2 regions of the Synechococcus sp. PCC 7336 genome follow, and region 1 is predicted to be linked to the other one. Evidence: predicted binding sites of a transcription regulator. Region 1 holds the regulator's gene; the other holds the start of a gene.

Region 1 (5,628 bases):
AACGATGCCGTCATGACCGTCGCTGTTGTAGGGGTCGAGGGCCACGTCAGTGATGAGGGTAATGTTGGGGATAGCGGCTTTGATAGCTTTCAGCGCTTGAGGAATTAAGCCGTCGGGATTGAAGCTTTCGCTGCCGTAGGAATCTTTTTTCTCCTCGGGTACGGCAGGGAAGAGCGCGATCGCCCGAATGCCCAACTGATGCGCCTCTTGCACTTCTTTGACGAGCAGATCGAGGGTATAGCGATAAGACCCCGGCATAGAGGTAACTTCTTCGCGGGTGTTTTCCCCTTCCATCACAAACAAGGGATAAATCAGATCTTTAACAGACAGTTGAGTTTCCTGCACCATGTCGCGGATGGCAGCAGTGCGGCGCAGGCGGCGGGGGCGGTAGGTGAGATCCATAGCTGAGTCAAAGGGTTGTGGGGAAAGGGTTTTGTCAAGCCGATCGAAGGGCCTTTTTATCCTACTGCACGGGGGGATTGTCCGATTCGGTCCCCTCTAGCGCGAGGGATAGCCGGTATATAGCCCGCCGATCGCAGCCGGTCTGTTTGGCCACCTGACGGCTCGCCTGCGATCGCGATAGACCCTGCCCTATCAACTCCCGCAATTGCTCGCGCAAAGCAGATTCCGACGTATCCGCAGGCTTAGGCTGCGCGCCTGCCAAAACTAAGGTGAACTCACCCCGAGGCGATCGCTCGGCGAACTGTTCCAGCGCAGACGCCACCGTTCCCCGCCAAAATTCCTCGTAACGTTTCGTTAATTCGCGGGCCACCACAATGGGGCGATCGGGCTCCACATAGGCCAGTAAATCCTTCAGCGTGCGGGTCAAGCGGTGCGGGGCTTCATACAACACTATCGTGCGCCTCTCCTCCGCAAGCTCTTGCAGAATCGCGTCCCGCTGCTTGCGCGCAGTGGGGAGAAACCCTTCAAATGCAAATCGCTGTGCGGGCAAACCCGAGGCCACTAACGCCACAATCAGAGCGGTGGGACCGGGCACGGGCACGATCGCGATGCCAGCGGCAATACAGGCTTGCACCAACTCCACCCCCGGATCGGAGATACCGGGCATGCCAGCATCTGTCACCAGGGCGATCGCCTCTCCCGCCTGTAGCTTCGCGACTAATTCTGGCGTGCGGCGGGCAATGTTGTGGCGGTGGTAGCTCAGCAATGGGGTGGAAATGCCAAAGTATTTGAGCAAGCTACCGGAATGACGGGTATCTTCTGCTGCAATCGAGTCCACCTCGCGCAAAATATGTAAGGCGCGATCCGATACATCGCCGCGATTGCCAATCGGCGTTCCCACCAAATAGAGCGTGCCGGGTTCGACGGTCATTACAGACATCAACGATGAAACTCGCAAGGGTGTAGACAATTATGGACTCTATCCCGAGCAGCAATTCTGACCCAAATGGGCTTGCCGAGTCCAGGCAATTGGTGGCGATCGAGCTGTTATCGGTTTATCTTTGAGAAAAATGTGCACTAGGATACAAAACCTGACGGCGGATAGCCTCTAGTGTATGTAAAAAATTAAGGCTCCATCATGCAGATTGGCCAGCTTAACCTGCCGAATTGAGCGCGTTAGAGTTTTAACTGGATTGACAGCCAATTAAATAGAATGCGACAGATCTCTATCCAAAGCCAATATCGAGCACCAATCGGTCTACAGAATCAATTCGTCATTGAGAGTTAATACACCTGACTGAGGATAGAGATTATGATCCCATTGGATTCGGTAGCAGCCCCTGAAAGACCCCTATCCTCTGTTTTTAAGGAAATGGCAGGCACTCAGTATCCGCCAATGGTGGACACTTACGAGCGCGGCAAGACCATTTTCTTTCCGGGCGATCCGGCAGAACGAGTCTATTTTCTCCAGAAAGGGGCAGTTAAGCTCTCGCGGGTGTACGAATCGGGGGAAGAGATTACGGTAGCACTATTGCGGGAAAATAGTATTTTTGGGGTGCTTTCCCTGCTGACGGGACAACATTCCGATCGCTTTTACCATTCAGTGGCATTCACGACGGTCGAGTTACAGTCGCTGCCGATCGAGCAGGTACAAAAGGCGCTAGAAGATAATGCCGAATTGGCGATGTTACTGCTAAAAGGCTTGTCTTCTCGGATTTTGGAAACGGAGATGATGATCGAGACCTTAGCCCATCGAGATATGGGCTCTCGCTTGGTCAGTTTCTTGCTCATTCTCTGCCGCGACTTTGGCCTCCCCAGCAGCGATGGCGTCACCATCGACTTGCGTTTATCCCACCAAGAAATTGCCGAGGCGATCGGCTCGACGCGAGTCACCATTACGCGGTTATTGGGCGATTTGCGCAAACACAACTATATTTCTATTCACAAGAAAAAAATTACCGTTCGCGATCCGATTCAACTGGGCAAGCGATTTACCTAGAGGCTCGCAAAGGGGGCTCTAACGGCGATGCCTGCTTTGTATAAGTCGCCACTCAGTATATCCTCTCTACGTCCCATCTCTCCCTTGGAGATCGATCGCCAGCACGGACCCCACCAAACGCTTGCTCGGAGCGCGATCGCAATAGAATAGAATGATCCTCGTTGTTCGACTGACGTCCGGCGTTGCTCGACTGACGTCCGGCGTTGCTCGACTGACGTCCGGCAGGAATGAAAGGCGTCGGCGATCGTCACTCGGGTATAGACTCAGTAACATGGAGCTAAATCATAGATTCTGAGATCCAACATCAGAATCAGCTCGAATCTAAATTGAATCTATAGATGTCGTGACGATTGCGATATGATGTGCTAGTCAGCAACACCTGTTCGTAAAAACGCAAGGAAAGGGTCAGTGATTAAGGTAGCCATTAACGGATTTGGCCGCATCGGTCGTAACTTCTTACGATGCTGGTTGACGAGAGCAAACTCCGGCCTCGATATCGTTGCCATTAACGATACGGGGGATGCTAATACCAGCGCTCACCTGCTCAAATACGACTCTATCCTCGGTCCTCTCGAGGGCGTGAATGTCGAAGCCCGAGATGGCAAGCTACTCCTCGATGACAAAGCCATCACAGTGGTTTCCGATCGCAACCCCAACAACCTGCCCTGGAAAGCAATGGGCATCGATCTGGTAATCGAAGCCACTGGCGTCTTCCGCAACTACAAAGGCGCTGCCCGCCACGTCGAAGCCGGTGCCAAGAAAGTCATGATTACTGCTCCTGCCAAGGGGTCTGACGTTCCCACCTACGTTTATGGGGTCAACCAAAACGATTACGATCCCGTGGGAGACATTGTGGTGAGCAACGCGAGCTGCACCACCAACTGCCTTGCCCCCATCCTTAAGGTCATTCTGGAGAAATTCGGCGTGGTGCGGGGCATTATGACCACCACCCACAGCTACACGGGCGACCAGCGTCTGCTGGATAACACCCACCGCGATCTGCGCCGCGCCCGTGCCGCTGCCTTGAGCATTGTGCCCACCACCACTGGGGCAGCAACCGCTGTTGCACTCGTGCTGCCCGAGCTTAAGGGGAAGCTGGGGGGCTTGGCAGTCCGCGTTCCGACCCCCAATGTTTCCTTGGTCGATCTGGTCGTTCAAACCGAACAGAAGGTCATTGCCGAAGAAGTGAACGGTGCCCTCAAAGAAGCCTCTGAGAATGGTTTGGCCGGTATTTTGGGTTATTCGGAAGTTCCCTTGGTTTCGATCGACTACCGTCGGGCCCATTGCTCCTCTGTGGTGGACTCTCTCCTAACCACGGTTCTCGATGGCGATTTGGTCAAGCTGATGGCTTGGTACGACAACGAGTGGGGCTACTCCCAGCGCGTTGTAGACTTAGCCGAGCACATGTCCGCCAAGTGGCAAGGGTAATTTTTCAGCCTCTCTCTGACTGGGCGATCGCGGTTTACCGAGGTCACGGCCAAGTGATAGCCTAGTCAGCGGAAAATGGTGAGCAAAAGTGCTTAGCGTCGCACATCGAGTGACGGTGTCGCGATCGCAACCTCAAGCCGACTCAATTCAAGCCAACCCCTTCATTCAATTCTAGATTTCCTTCAATTCTAGATTTCCTTCAATTCTAGATTTCCTTCAATTCTAGATTTCCTTCAATTCTAGATTTCCTTCAATTCTAGATTTCATTCGACGATAGATACAGACATCGCTGCCAGGAGCTTATTGCGAGCATGGTCACAACAACTGCAACCAACATCGGCTACGTCACTCAGGTGATTGGCCCCGTTATCGATGCCGAATATCCCAACGGCAAACTACCCGAAATTTATAACGCCCTCAAAGTCGAAGCCACCAATGAAAGCGGCATTGAGGTAAAAGTCACGTTTGAAGTTCAGCAACTGCTGGGGGACAACCGCTGCCGAGCGGTGGCCATGTCTTCTACGGACGGTCTGGTACGCGGCATGGAAGTCATCGATACGGGCGCTCCCATCTCCGTGCCGGTGGGCCCCCCCACCTTGGGTCGCATCTTTAACGTCTTGGGCGAACCCGTAGACGAGGTGGGTCCGGTTGAGAATCAGGAAGCCATGCCCATCCACCGCGAGGCTCCCAAGTTCACCGAACTGTCCACCAAGCCAGAAATCTTCGAGACTGGCATTAAGGTTGTGGACCTGCTGGCTCCCTACAAGAAAGGCGGCAAAACGGGTTTGTTTGGCGGTGCTGGCGTCGGCAAAACGGTTTTGATCATGGAGTTGATCAATAACATTGCCCAGCAGCACTCGGGCCTGTCGGTGTTCTCTGGGGTGGGCGAGCGCACCCGCGAAGGCAACGACCTTTACAACGAAATGAAAGAGTCTGGCGTACTGGATAAAGTGGCACTGGTGTACGGTCAGATGAACGAACCCCCCGGCGCTCGCATGCGCGTCGGTCTGACGGCTCTGACAATGGCTGAGTACTTCCGCGATATCAGCAAGCAGGATGTCTTGTTGTTCATCGACAACATCTTCCGCTTCGTCCAAGCGGGTTCCGAGGTCTCGGCTCTGCTGGGTCGCATGCCCTCCGCTGTGGGATATCAGCCCACTTTGGGGACCGACGTGGGTGACTTGCAAGAGCGCATCACCTCCACCAAAGATGGGTCTATCACTTCCGTACAAGCGGTTTACGTTCCGGCTGATGACTTGACCGACCCCGCTCCAGCCACCACCTTCGCTCACCTAGATGCCACTACGGTTCTGTCTCGCGCTCTGGCTTCCAAGGGCATTTATCCGGCTGTGGATCCTCTGGACTCTGCTTCTACCATGTTGCAGGAGTCGATCGTGGGTTCCGAGCACTACAAGTGCGCTCGGGCAGTGCAGGAGACTCTGCAGCGCTACAAGGAGCTGCAGGATATTATCGCCATTTTGGGTCTGGACGAACTATCAGAAGACGACAAGATTACGGTGGCCCGCGCCCGCAAGATCGAACGTTTCTTATCTCAACCCTTCTTTGTGGCCGAGGTCTTCACCGGTGCCCCCGGTAAGTACGTGACTCTGGAACAAACGATTGCTGGATTCAATCGCATTCTGTCTGGCGAGCTGGATGACATGCCCGAGCAGGCATTCTACCTGGTCGGTGACATTGATGAGGCGATCGAAAAGGCTGGGAAGATGAAGGCGGAAGCGGCCTAACCCTTCTCTACTGTTCGAGTGGCATCCGATAGAACTCTCCAAAGGTCTGGCCCC
Region 2 (5,628 bases), 760 kb from region 1:
ATCGTATCCGCGCCATCCGGCCCCTGGCAGATAAACTTCAACCCAGGCATGTAAATCTCCGTCATCGAGATCGAGATCGCCTTCTTGGTAGCCACTAATAAACCGAGTGGCCAAACCAGCAGCTCGACAAATATCCATAAACAGAACGGCAAAATCGCGACAGGAACCTTGCTTTTTTTTCCACGTCAGCCCAGCAGGCCAAGGTTGTCCAGTTTCTCGAGTAATATAATCGCAATTTGCATAAATCTTTTGGTTGATGCTTGCGAGAAAACTCAGCACATCTTCTCGTGCTTCATGTACGAGATCTCGAGCTAACTCTAAGACAGAAGCATCGGGCATGGGGCTATAAGGTTGCAAGTAAGCCTGCAGTTGCTTCAGCATAGAACTTGGATAATCAAAGGGTATTGTTGTTGCCCAAGGTTCTACAAGGTAATCAAATGGATTGGTTTCCAGAGTTTCTACTTTAGCAAGAACCTGTAAGGCGAGTTGCTTGGTTGATCGATCGAACCAAATTTTAGTTAAGTTATTTCCATCGAGATCGATGAATTCCGAGCATCCTTGGGGCTGAGGAGCGATCGACAAGGAAAAATCGTGTAGTCTTTGCCAACTATCAGAGCGGGGGCGCAGTCGGATGAGGTGTGGGCTTAAGCTGACAGATTGGCTATAGGTGTAAGAGGTTTGATGACTAATTTGGTACAACATTGAATGGAGGCGAACAGATCGAAGAGAATATGAAGAATAAGTTCTACCAATAGAATTGGCTGTATTTTTGCAATCATAATCTTGACTTAACTTAGAACTTTATTCTCCACAGTCAGAAAGGTGGTATAGATCCGATCGCCTACACTATTGATTTCACTTTGCATCTCATCTAAAAACTCATGCAAACCAGATTCAATCACATCGTCTACTGTAGTATATCCCAAGCGAGCACATAATTTGCCTAGAGATCTTTCTGCTCGGTTGCACCAAGTTCCGATGGGAGTATCTGTGATTGCATGCAGGCATTGTTCGGATTGATGGAGACAGAAATAGATCGAGCGCGGAAACTGGCGATTGAGAACCAAAAACTCTACAACACTACTGGGAATAATGCGATGTTGGAATTTTCGGTACATTTCGTAAGCACTCGCTGATTTCAGCAATGAAATCCACTGAATTCGATCTAAAGGTGTACCCACCCATTCGACAGAAGGGAGCAAAAGAAAGTACTTAACATCTAGAAGTCGAGTGGTTTTATCTGCCCGTTCTAGAAATCTTCCCATTTGTCCGAACTGCCACCCTTCATTATGAGCCATGGTTGCATCCATGACCCCAGCAAAACTGTGGCTGGCCAACTTGACTTGACTTAAAAAGCTCGGCAGATCGTCCAAGGGTTGCTCTGGCGCTGCTTCTTTGACCATGAGGTAAAACGAGTTGACTTCCTCCCACATTTCGGAGGAAATGGTCTCGCGACACGAGCGAGCATTCTCTCTAGCTCCTTTTAAACAGGAGATGATTGAATTGGGATAGTCCTCATCAAAGGTTAAGAAGCGGATGACATTGCGAGCATTAGCTTCTTCGTAGTATTTGTTAAAGTGTTCTACATCTCCTGTGATAGAGACTAAAGGATCCCATTGATGATCGATATCTGATGGCAAATCGAGCATCAGGTTGAGGTTTACATCCACAAAACGGGATACATTCTCAGCTCGCTCTATATAACGGTTTAACCAGAAAATCGAATCGGCTACTCTACTTAACATTGGTTTTGCATTGTTGATTGTTTGATGTTCTGCTGTCGATCGTTATACTTTCTATCCCTAGTGAGTGAGTACCCAAGTATCTTTACTGCCGCCACCCTGGGAAGAATTGACAACAAGAGAGCCTTTTTTAAGGGCAACGCGGGTTAATCCCCCTGGGTGAACGTAAACTTCGTTGCCGCGATTGAGAACGTACGGCCGCAGATCGACGTGCCGTCCCTCGACCACACCCTCAATTAATGTGGGAACTCTGGATAAACTGAGTGTCGGCTGGGCAATGTAGTTGCGCGGACTAGCAATAATCTTTTGGGCAAATTCTGCCCTTTGTGCTTCTGTTGCTTGCGTTCCGATTAGCATGCCATACCCTCCGGCTTCATTGGCTGCTTTCACAACCAGTCGATCTAAGTTTTTGAGCACGTGGTCTCTATCTTTGTCCTGCCAGCAAAGATAGGTAGGGACGTTGTCTAAGATCGGTTCTTCTCCCAAGTAATAGCGAATCATCTCGGGAACGTAAGCATAAATCACTTTATCATCCGCCACTCCTGTGCCTGGCGCATTCGCGATCGCCACTCGGCCTTGTCGGAACACCTCCATTAAACCGGGAACCCCTAACAGAGAGTCCGATCGAAATACCTTGGGGTCTAAAAATTCATCGTCAACTCTGCGGTAGATGACATCAACTCGGCGCAAACCTTGGGTGGTCAGCATCTGCACGTAACCATCCACTACCACTAAATCTCTTCCTTCCACCAGCTCTATTCCCATTTGCTGTGCGAGGAAAGAATGTTCGTAGTAGGCTGAATTATAAATTCCGGGCGTCAAAACCACCACGGCAGGATCGGGTAAGTGGGCAGGAGCCAATCCCAATAAGGTCTCTAGTAAATAGCTGGGATATTCATCAATTGCTTGAATTGCCATAGTTTGAAAAATTTCGGGAAAGGTGCTTTTCATCACCCGGCGATTCTCTAATACATAGGAAATTCCCGAGGGCACTCTGAGATTATCTTCCAAAACATACCAACGCCCATCACTATCTCGCACTAGGTCAGTTCCGACAATATGACACCACGTATCGCTAGGAGGTTTAATACCAACACAAGGCTGGCAAAAACCAGAAGCCGTACGGATCGGCTCAGCCGGTATTTTCCCATCTTGGACGATCTTCTGCTCGTCGTAAATGTCACTTAGAAAAAGATTGAGGGCTTTAATTCGCTGTTGCAGCCCCCCCTCTAGCCACTGCCATTCTTGGGCGGAAATAATGCGTGGAATAATATCGAATGGAAAAACCTTTTCGACACCGCGATTGTCGCCATAGACATTAAAAGTGACACCCATTTTAAGTAGGGCAATCTCCGCTGTTTTTCGCTGCCGCTCCAAGCGATCGACACCTAACTTCTGCATCCACTCAATTAAAGATTTTGCTTGAGGTCGTGCTACACCTTTGGCAACAAATAGTTCATCATAAAAATCTTCTGGATCGTATTCTCTTAACCACATAATTTCATCTCTACACGGTATCAGTCATAGTGCGATGGAGAACTGAACCCTATTCCCATGGTTGTCTAGCGACTGACTTGGTTTGCACAGTTACATGCCTGCAGCTGGCAAAGCTGTAGCATACACTACAATTTAGCGCTCCTGCCCAATTTGATGGATTGCGAATTCCTAGGGCCTGTCATCAGTTAAGTCAGATAACCAAAGCAGCTCAATAAATGGCTCCGAGGAAGTTACGAGCGGTTTTATCGTAACGAGTCGCAGTCAATAGGCAAAGTATGGGCCATAAACGAGCTATGCAGAGCTAAAGAATCGTTGAAATTTATGGTGAGGTCTTAGCCCAGGAGGCAGCAATGAGAGAGGGGGACTGTGAGCCTTTACGTTCCTCTCGCCTATTCCTCTTCATCTGCGCGGTACGGGCCGACTGTATCCTCGCGGTAGGTCTGGGTGTTGTACTTTTTCATGGCCCTGAAGTTATAGACGTGAGGGGGAGTCCGATCCCTGCCTCGATTCGCACGAACAGTCTGCCGGGGCCGATTCGCCTCCGTTTCAGTGTCCGTTTCAGTGGGAGAACTAGCGGCCTCCGAAGTACGGCTGCTGGGTGGGTCCGAAGGAGCAGAGTTTTGAGCGATCGCCGGCATGCCGAGTAGCAATGAGAGCACTCCAATCGTGGCGATCGCAACACAGAGAATTCGCGACAGATATCTTAGAAGACCTTTCATCATTCAGCCTGAGTAAGTGATATGCAATTCTGTCTCCAACATAACGAGCAAAAATCCCATTTTTCTAGAACTTAGCAATTTTTATTCAACTATTTCTGAAAAAACAAGTATTTGGCAAAAATCCTGACTGGACTATGGCTAGAATGGGAGGGGAAATTTTCTTAAAGAGTAAACAATGGCAGCTAAAATCGTCATTTTTTATCTCTTGAGCTTGATTCCATTTGCGATCGCAGAATCGGTTTGGCCTCGGGAGATTGGGTTCGACTCAGTCATAGCGTTGCTCCGATACCCGACATTTGCGTATCTTGGCCCGCGCTCCACATAGCACGGTAAGATTCACTCAATTCCATCACAACACCATTCGCTATGGTTACCGACACGAGCTTGGTTAGCTTGCCGACATTGACGACTCTCACCATTCAAGAGCAGCGGGTGATGGCGGCGATCGATGTGGGCACCAACTCCATCCATACCCTCATCGTTAAAGTCGATCCCGCGATTCCCAGCTTTATGACGATTGCCAAAGACAAGGCCACCATCAGACTGGGGGAAACAGACCCAGAAACGGGATGCCTGACCCCAGAAGCTATGCAACGGGGATTTGACGCCCTAGAGCGATCTCGAGCATTAGCCCAGTCTTATCGAGCTGAGGCGATCGTGGCGGTGGCCACCAGTGCCGTTCGGGAGGCCCCCAACGGTCACGTCTTTCTAGAACGAGTGCTGCGGGAGCTGGGCATCGAGATCGACCTGATCTCCGGTCGAGAAGAAGCTCGACGCATTTATTTGGGAGTCTTGTCTGCTGTTGCCTTAAACGATCGCCCCCACGTCATCATCGATATTGGTGGTGGCTCGACCGAACTCATTCTCGGCACGGGGGAAGAGCCCCTCTTCCTGCGCAGCCTCAAGCTGGGGGCAGTGCGCCTGACGCAGCAATTTATCTCTGGCGATCCTCCTAGCAGTAAAGACTTCCATCACTTGCAAGGATATGTCCGAGGCAAAGCAGAGCTGCCAGCGGAAGGGATTCGCGACCTGCTCCACAAACTTGCGCCCGGAGAACCCGTCCGCGTTATTGGTACCTCGGGCACGATCGAAGCCTTGGCGATGGTGAGCGGATACATGCACGAGGGGCCCCCCGCCAGCTTGCAAGGTTACAGTTTTGAGCTTGACGACCTGCGTAAAGCGATCGCCCAAATGCGCAAGATGACTGTGGCAGAACGGAGTAAGATGCCCGGATTGAGCGAACGTCGGGCAGAAATTATTGTGGCCGGTGCGGCGGTGCTCCTGGAGATTTTGGAACGGCTCGGAGCTAGCGAAATCTCTGTCTGCGAGCGGGCCTTGCGGGAAGGGCTGATTGTGGACTGGATGTTGAACCACGATCTGATCGAAGATCGCCTGCAATACCAAAGTCAGGTGCGACAGCGGCACATCTACCGGTTGGCTAAAAAATATCGGGTCGATATTCTGTTTGCCGAACGGGTGGCCGATCTCGCCCTCAGTCTGTTCGACCAGATGGGTCGGGCTAAACTGCACCAGTGGGGCGCTCGCGCTCGGGAGCTATTGTGGGCGGCTGCCATATTGCACAGTTGCGGCCATTTCGTCAGCCATTCGGCCCACCACAAACATACCTACTACCTGATTCGGAACGGCGAACTCTTGGGGTTTACCGAAGA

What was found. Region 1 encodes NtcA, which controls nitrogen genes in cyanobacteria. Its sites were predicted from a motif close to GTANCNNNNGNTAC; they were not measured.
Region 2: the regulator NtcA is predicted to act here: its motif matches at 3,355-3,368, upstream of SYN7336_RS22510 (circularly permuted type 2 ATP-grasp protein).

Annotation. Positions count from the first base shown of each region.
Region 1 is NZ_CM001776.1:3,991,663-3,997,290, reverse strand. It holds gene hemB (porphobilinogen synthase) at 1-402, opposite strand, end outside; gene rsmI (16S rRNA (cytidine(1402)-2'-O)-methyltransferase) at 464-1,333, opposite strand; gene ntcA (global nitrogen regulator NtcA) at 1,715-2,401, shown strand; gene SYN7336_RS31205 (hypothetical protein) at 2,468-2,674, opposite strand; gene gap (type I glyceraldehyde-3-phosphate dehydrogenase) at 2,810-3,829, shown strand; gene atpD (F0F1 ATP synthase subunit beta) at 4,141-5,574, shown strand.
Region 2 is NZ_CM001776.1:4,749,153-4,754,780, forward strand. It holds gene SYN7336_RS32535 (transglutaminase family protein) at 1-381, opposite strand, end outside; partial or broken gene SYN7336_RS32540 (transglutaminase N-terminal domain-containing protein) at 469-702, opposite strand; gene SYN7336_RS22505 (alpha-E domain-containing protein) at 789-1,745, opposite strand; gene SYN7336_RS22510 (circularly permuted type 2 ATP-grasp protein) at 1,803-3,239, opposite strand; gene SYN7336_RS27345 (hypothetical protein) at 3,629-3,958, opposite strand; gene SYN7336_RS22520 (Ppx/GppA phosphatase family protein) at 4,325-5,628, shown strand, end outside.